Regions from separate parts of the Paenibacillus sp. JL3B1040 genome, predicted to be linked through region 2. Evidence: a T-box and tRNA genes for the amino acid it is inferred to sense, from the RefSeq annotation. Region 2 holds a T-box; the other holds one or more tRNA genes.

Region 1 (4,121 bases), 180 kb from region 2:
TAAGCTGATGAGCGAGAAACCGGGTCTTTACAGCGTGACCGACAATGGACGCAGATTCTTCCAGGAAGTGCTGGATAACAAGAAGACGCCGGCGGAAGCGCTCAAAGAGTGGGAAGAGAAGGGCAACAAGATGCTGCAGGAGATTAAAAACAATCCGAAAACCCAATTTCAAGAGGATGGCACGCCATTCGTTCCGAATGAAGGGGGCGCAGCGTAAGGTAAAGGTTAAGCCGTTTTTCCCGGAAAGTACAAAAATTACCAGGTCAACATGAGGCCGCCGGACGAGATCCGGCGGCTTTTTTTGTTAAGATTGGGCATTCTATAGGCAAGGCAAGGACAATTGCGAATCTACGAAAGGATGGACGGAAAAGTTATGCGTTGGGTCTATTTTAATAAATTGTACAGAACGAAATTCCAAGCCGGGTGCCTGGCTCGGCGCTTGGAGCAAGACGGCTGGATCTACGGTTTCGACGACATGCGGCAAATCGAAATCTTCCGCTCCCGCAAGGGCAAATACGGTGTGCGTTTTATTCCATGATGTACCGCTTGACGCCTCCCATGGGAATCGTGTATATTATTAATTGTCGCTATTTATTGACGCGGGGTGGAGCAGCCCGGTAGCTCGTCGGGCTCATAACCCGAAGGCCGCAGGTTCAAATCCTGCCCCCGCAATCCAAGTTTCTCCGGGCCCTTAGCTCAGTTGGTTAGAGCGGTCGGCTCATAACCGATTGGTCACAGGTTCGAGTCCTGTAGGGCCCATATGCGCGAACCCCCTTGATTATCAAGGGGGTTTTGCTATGTTTTGGAGTTATAGGGGCGTGAGTGGCCAACACTGCGTACAAAACTCCGGTTACAGCACGATCACCAGTATGGCCCAAACTAGAAAATACCCGCCGATGATAAGGCTAATGAAACCTCTGAATCTCATGGATTCCAGGTAGGCCTCGCTGGGTTCGGCATCCCCCAGGACCTTCCAAGACTCATTCATTCGCCAGAATACATCGGGTTTTCTGCGGACGAGGATCCCTAAGCCGATAAAGACAAATGAGACGATGACAAGGAGAAATCGGATACTAAGCCCTCCTTAACCATTTTGAACCCATTTTAAAATAAGCCGGGGCAGATACGCTATGATGTCTGAAATCCAGGTAAGCCAATCCGCCCATTTGGTTAAACGGGAGTTGTTGATCTTCATAGGTAGGGGTGCCCTCCTGTACGAATTCTTATCTATGATAGATATACGTTTAACGTTCTCCACAGTTGCGATTCTTGGAGAAGCTTTCCAGAACGACAAACGTTCCCTCTTTTGGAAGATGGCAGGTTCTAGGGTTGGAATGTATAGAAAAAGGAGCCGCTTTCGCGGCTCCCTGAATCATTTGAATTGCTTTTGGATCACCAAACGATGATATTCGTTGAGCAATTCGTCCAGTCGTTGACTTATCTTGACCAATTCTCGATCGGCCAGACGTTTGCTTCCGGCGAGTCGGTTTAATTCCATCCGGAGCTCTTCAATTTTGAAGATCAGATCCAAGGCGAACAACTCCCAGAATTGAAGTATCTATGTCATACGTCCGCTGTGCACTGGCGACCGTCCTGCGGATCCCACTTTATATCTGTCCGCACCAGGCTAAAGTGGTAACTATACTTTCTATGTCCGTTTTTGTAAATCCTCCCTAAATCCTGAGATAAAATGCAAAAAACTGTCGATCCGGTGAATTTTGTTTAAATTGAAGGTTTTACGGAAGTAAAAAGGACCGCCGGGCGGTCCTTCACCGTTGATAGAAACGCGATTACTTGCCGCCCTGAGACGGGGCAGGGGGGCGGTTAAGGATTCAACCGCATTATTAGGGGGGCCTCTGCACGAATATCGGAGCTGCCGATGGCCACGTCATAAAAGGTGCCTACGGGTGCGAGGCCTTCTCCAGCTAGCGACAGACCCAACATGGCTGCGGCGGACAACAGGCTGGATTACGTTTGAACATGGGGGCTTACCTCGTCTTGTTATTTGTGTTGTAACAACACCTAGAGGAGGGCTAATAAAAAGGTTGCAAGCTAATCCGGAGACTTTCCAAACGGGATGATCCGCGTTACGTGATGGATTTCGTCAAGCCGGACCCACACGGCTCCTTCCGCCGTGCGCAGCTGTACCTTGTCGGGCGCGGAACCCCACTTGGGCAGTCCGGTCATCATTTGTCCGTCGTGCAGTTGCACGACTACTTGGTGACCGAGCGTAACCGCCATTTTTAATTCATGCATGAAACCAAACCTCACCTTTTCAGAAATTAGAACGATCAACGCTACAAACAACTTACCACAAATTACGATCGAATAGTTTATCGGACGAGACGGGCTCGAATATTTGGTTGAATTTAATGTCGTTTCTGTATATAATCTTAGATACGGGATTTTTTCAAGTTATGCCGGGGTGGCGGAATAGGCAGACGCACAGGACTTAAAATCCTGCGGTTGGTGACAACCGTACCGGTTCGAGCCCGGTCCTCGGCATCTTTAAAGGAGAGAGCGTATTCGGTAGGCGAATAGGCTCTCTTTTTATATAGGAAAAAAGGATTATTTTCGATTCAAAACATTACGAAACGACTACCAAATGTCGATATAAAACGCAGAGGGCTGGAAAAAGGTTCCGGTAATTTAGCATGATTTAGCAATAAGGATAAAGGAGAGAAATCAATGATTGCTAACAGGAAAATGACGTATTGGCTGCTCATTATGACGCTGCTCCTTTCGGTGATGGTTCCGACAGGCGTGTTTGCGGCGACTGGGGACATCAAGGAGATTAATATCGAGGGAGCGAATACGACCATTGAGCTCGGCGTGGGCAAGACGAAGCAGTTGAAAGTTAATGCTTTACTAGAAGGGGGTGGCACAAAAGATGTGACCACTACTGTAAATTGGACAACCTCTGACGTTAGCGTAGTTAAGGTCAGCGGTGGTTTGGTAACAGCCCTGAAAAGCGGTACGGCTACCGTAACGGCGGAATATAACAACCCAACCACGGAAGTCGGGTCCGTTTCGATTATCACCATTAAAGTTACGGATACCTACTCCGCATTAACCTTGGATTACAAGTTGGACGGAAAATATAGCCTGGACAGCTCCGAATCGGATCTGACCGTCACGGCCAAGGCAAAGGTGGACAATGGGGCGATTGAACCGAAGGACGTTACGGCCGACGCGGAGTGGTCTTCCTCCAATACCGGCGTACTAACGATCGAGAAGGGTAAAATCACTTTGGTCAGCGCCGGGGAAGCCACGATTACGGCCAAATATGCCGGTCTGACCGCTTCGTTCAAAGCCAAGGTCACTTCCCCGTATTCTGGTTTGAAAATGTACCGGGTCGAGGGCTCATCCGACGTCGTCATCGGCGAGGAGGAAGATCTGGAGCAAATCACGGCCGACAAAGAAGTGAAGCTTCGGGTTAAGACGGTGTTGGCCAGCGATTTGAATAACACAAATGACGTTTCGGACAAAGCGACCTGGGCTTCTTCGGATAACGGTGTCGCTACCGTGGAAGAGGGGGTCGTTAAGATTTTGTCGACGGGCAAAACGACGATTACCGCCACCTATCACGGTGCTCAAGTGAGCGTAGACATCTACGTGCGCGCGCCGTACGAGGCTATTCTGCTGACGCCGTCCGGCGATCAAACGGTGTTCATCGGCGAAACGCTGAGCATGCATGCCGGTGTGAGAAGCAGCGCCAATGAAACCAAGGATGTCACCAGCCAAGCTAACTGGTCTTCCTCCAACAAATTAATCGCAACCGTGGATGCAAATGGCGTCATTTCGACCAAAGCGGCCGGAACCACGACCATTAAAGCGAGCTATCAGGGCGTAAGCAAGAGCTTCAAGCTGACGGTTCACCCGACCATTATCAAGCTGGAAGCGGAAAAAGCCGAGTTGGACGTTTACAAAGGGGAGTCGGTCAGCTTGCCGAAAGTCACGGCGACGAAGCTGGACGGCGAGAAGCTCGATTTTAGCAATGAAATCGTCTGGACCTTGGATAAGGAAGACATTGCAAAGATCGAGGACGGTAAAATCGTCACGAAGGATAATGATAATACCGCGCTTTCGACGACATTGACGATCACGGGCAAACTTCCCGA
Region 2 (4,121 bases):
GGAACAAAAGATCGAGGAAATCATCGTACAACTGTCATTGGAAGAAAAGGCAAGCCTCTGCTCGGGCCAAGATTTTTGGCGGCTGAAGAAGATTGAGCGTTTGGGTATTCCTTCGATTCGGGTGGCCGACGGGCCGCACGGTTTGCGCAAGGAAGTGGAGAACGCGGATTATTTGGTGGCTGGCCAGAGCGTACCGGCCACTTGTTTTCCTTCCGCCGCAGGGCTGGCCTGTTCTTGGGACCGCTCACTGATCCGGGAAATGGGGGAGGCGCTAGGCAAGGAAAGCCAGGCGGCGGGCGTATCGGTGCTGCTGGGTCCTGGCGCCAACATTAAGCGCAGTCCGCTCTGCGGCAGAAACTTCGAATATTTCTCGGAGGACCCTTATTTGTCTGCGGAAATGGCGGCCAGCCATATTCAAGGAGTACAAAGCCAAGGAGTAGGGGCCTCGCTGAAGCACTTTGCCCTCAATAACCAGGAGCATCGCAAAATGACGGTGGACGCGGTCGCGGACGAACGGACGCTGCGGGAGATTTACCTGGCCAGCTTTGAAGGCGCGGTGAAGGTAGGCCGCCCGTGGACAGTAATGACCGCTTACAATCGGGTAAATGGGGAATACTGCGCCGAGAACAAGACGCTGCTTACCGACATTCTGCGGGAAGAATGGGGGTTTGATGGAGTCGTCGTATCCGATTGGGGGGCGGTTAATGAACGGGTCGCCGGGCTGCGGGCCGGACTCGATCTGGAGATGCCGTTCAGCCTCGGCGAAGGCGACGCGAAAATCGTGCAAGCTGTGCGCAACGGCGAACTGGACGAAGCGGTGCTGGATCGAGCGGTGAAGGCGCTGCTGGAGTTGGCGTTCAAGGGTCATGCGGCCAAGCGAGAGCAAGCTTCCTTCGATGTGGCGGAGCATCATGAATTAGCCCGGAGGATTGCCCGCGAAAGCATGGTACTGCTCAGGAACGAACAAGGAATACTTCCGCTCTCCAAGTCGGCAAACCTCGCCGTTATCGGCGGCTTTGCGCGGCAGCCGAGATATCAGGGTGGGGGCAGCTCGCATATTGTGCCTACCCGGCTGGATGATATTTATGAAGAAATCGGCCGTAAGGTAGAGAACCCGGCACAGCTCAACTATGCGCAAGGATACCGTCTGGACGATGACGAGGTGGATGCCGCTTTGCTTGCGGAAGCCGTGGAAACGGCCAAGACGGCGGACGTTGCCGTGATTTTTGCCGGTTTGCCGGACCGCTATGAAACGGAAGGATATGACCGCAAGCATCTGCGCTTACCGGATAATCATATCCGCCTGATTGAGGAAGTAGCCCGCGTCCAGCGCAATTTGGTCGTTGTCCTTAGCAACGGCTCGCCGGTGGAAATGCCTTGGATCGGCAATACCCGGGCCGTGCTCGAAGCATATTTGGGCGGACAGGCGAGTGGCGGAGCGTTGGCCGATCTGCTGTTCGGCGACGCCAATCCATGCGGCAAGCTGGCCGAGACCTTCCCGGCGGATTTGGAGCACAACCCTTCCCACCCCTTCTTTCCGGGCGAGAATGACCGGGCCGAATATCGAGAAGGAATATTCGTCGGTTACCGGTACTATGACGCCAAAGCGATCGAGCCGCTGTTCCCGTTTGGTCACGGTCTGAGCTATACCCGGTTCGAATACAGCGATTTGATTCTGGGCGATTCCCGGATCCGGGAGGATGAGACCTTAACGGTCAGCGTACGGGTGAAAAATACCGGCGGAGTCACCGGCAAGGAGATCGTACAGTTGTACGTCGGCGATCGGGAATCTAGCGCAGCCCGTCCGCCCCGGGAGCTGAAGGCCTTTGAGAAGATCGAACTGGAGCCGGGGGAAGAGAAGACGGTAGTCTTCGAGCTGAACCGAAGAGCGTTCGCCTACTATGACACCGAGCTGGGGGACTGGTACGTCGAGAGCGGTGTGTTCGATATTCTGATCGGTCGTTCATCCCGGGACATCGCGGCCGAAGCATCGGTTTTTGTAGAGAGCACGGCTAAGAGAGAGCGTCGGTTTACGCGGAATTCGACCTTAGGCGATCTGCTTGCGGGAGGAGAGCTTGACCGGTTGACGCTGGAGTTGATTGAGCAATTTAAAGCGAACAGCGGCATCTTTCCGGAGGACAAACCCGCGGATATCGCCGAGGCCGATCTGCATTTCCTGCCGCTGCGGGCGCTTGTCTCGCTTAGCAAGGGCGGTCTCCGGGAAAGAGACATGGAGACATTGCTAAACCGGGTTAATCGCAACTAATTCGGCGGCGGATCTTTGCTCGACTGGAGCGAAGGTCCGCCGTTGACTTTAGGGCGGCGAATTGGATATAATGATTGATAATCCAATTCTATATTGTGGAACTTTGAAGAGGAATAGTAATTTGGATTCCGCCATCCAGAGAGCCGGCGTTTGGTGCAAGCCGGTTGGGGAATGCAGACGAACTCGCCTTGGAGTTATGATGCCTCAAATCATCATCGTTTTGCCCGCGTTAAGGGTGCAAAGGGAGCTAGGACAAAGCATGTCCGACGCTAACTAGGGTGGTACCACGGGAAATCTCCTCTCGTCCCTAGCGATGATACGCTACGGGTCGGGAGGTTTTTGTTTTTTGCAAGGAAGTTCAGAACGCCGGCTTTGGGCCGGGCTTGATGAACCCTTACTAAATCATAGCAAGCTCAAGGAGGATATTGAATTATGGCGGACCAAAACGTGCCCCATGACGTTTACCGGGCCCAGGCCATCGAACCGAAGTGGCAGGCATACTGGGATGAGCATCACACCTTCAAAACACGGGAAGAGGCGGGCAAACCGAAGTTTTACGCGCTCGACATGTTCCCTTATCCATCGGGAGCGGGTCTGCACGTAGGCCATCCGGAGGGATATACGGCCACGGATATCGTCTCCCGCTTTAAACGGATGCGCGGCTACAATGTGCTGCATCCGATGGGCTGGGACGCTTTCGGCCTACCGGCGGAGCAGCATGCGCTCGATACGGGTGAGCATCCGCGCGACATCACGGTCAAGAACATCAACAATTTCCGGCGTCAGATCAAATCGCTGGGCTTCTCCTACGATTGGGACCGCGAGATCAGCACGACCGATCCGGATTATTACAAATGGACGCAATGGATTTTTATCCAGCTGTACAACAAAGGGTTGGCTTATGTGGCCGAAGTTCCGGTAAACTGGTGTCCGGCACTCGGGACGGTATTGGCGAACGAGGAGGTCATCGACGGCAAGAGCGAACGCGGCGGCCATCCGGTCATCCGCAAGCCGATGCGCCAGTGGGTGCTGAAAATCACCGAATACGCCGAACGGCTGCTGGAGGACCTCGAGGAACTCGATTGGTCGGAAAGCATCAAGGACATGCAGCGCAACTGGATCGGAAAATCCGAAGGAGCCGAAGTCGTGTTCGAGGTCGAAGGCCAGGACGCCTCCCTGACCGTCTTTACGACGCGCCCGGATACGCTGTTCGGGGCCACCTATGCGGTGCTTGCGCCGGAGCATGAACTGGTCAGGACGATTACGACGGACGGTCAACGTGAAGCGGTTCAAGCCTACCAGGACCAAGCCGCGCGCAAAAGCGATCTGGAGCGTACCGATTTGGCGAAGGAGAAAACCGGGGTCTTCACCGGCGCTTACGCGATCAATCCGGTGAACGGCGCGAAGCTGCCGATCTGGATCGCCGACTACGTGCTGGCGGGTTACGGTACCGGCGCGATCATGGCCGTGCCGGGACATGACGAGCGCGACTATGAATTCGCCAAACAGTTCGAGCTGCCGATCATCGAGGTGCTCGAAGGCGGCGATCTGGCGAAGGCGGCTTATACGGGCGACGGGGCGCATGTGAACTCCGGCTTCCTGAACGGGCTGGGCAAAGAGGAAGGGATCAAGAAGATGATCTCCTGGTTGGAGGAGAACGGCAAAGGCCGCGGCAAAGTGACTTACCGCTTGCGCGACTGGTTGTTCAGCCGCCAACGGTATTGGGGCGAACCGATCCCGATTCTGCATCTGGAAGACGGCACGATGAAGCCGGTGCCGGAAGATCAGCTACCGCTCGTCCTGCCGGACGTCGACGCAATCAAGCCGTCGGGTACCGGGGAGTCGCCGCTGGCGA

Evidence for each region. A T-box is a leader RNA that pairs with one kind of tRNA and senses whether it is charged. The one in region 2 lies ahead of leuS (leucine--tRNA ligase), so its partner is inferred to be a tRNA-Leu.
Region 1: it has a tRNA-Leu gene. The T-box ahead of leuS (leucine--tRNA ligase) is inferred to sense a tRNA for this amino acid. The anticodon was not compared.

Annotation. Positions count from the first base shown of each region.
Region 1 covers NZ_CM169317.1:3,587,548-3,591,668, reverse strand. The annotation lists gene ACZF99_RS16350 (ABC transporter substrate-binding protein) at 1-217, shown strand, start outside; gene ACZF99_RS16345 (hypothetical protein) at 359-538, shown strand; tRNA gene ACZF99_RS16340 (tRNA-Met) at 599-672, shown strand; tRNA gene ACZF99_RS16335 (tRNA-Ile) at 686-759, shown strand; gene ACZF99_RS16330 (DUF6199 family natural product biosynthesis protein) at 851-988, opposite strand; gene ACZF99_RS16325 (aspartyl-phosphate phosphatase Spo0E family protein) at 1,373-1,531, opposite strand; gene ACZF99_RS16320 (hypothetical protein) at 2,053-2,256, opposite strand; tRNA gene ACZF99_RS16315 (tRNA-Leu) at 2,420-2,505, shown strand; gene ACZF99_RS16310 (Ig-like domain-containing protein) at 2,689-4,121, shown strand, end outside.
Region 2 covers NZ_CM169317.1:3,770,752-3,774,872, reverse strand. The annotation lists gene ACZF99_RS17115 (glycoside hydrolase family 3 C-terminal domain-containing protein) at 1-2,266, shown strand, start outside; T-box leader at 2,361-2,578, shown strand; gene leuS (leucine--tRNA ligase) at 2,699-4,121, shown strand, end outside.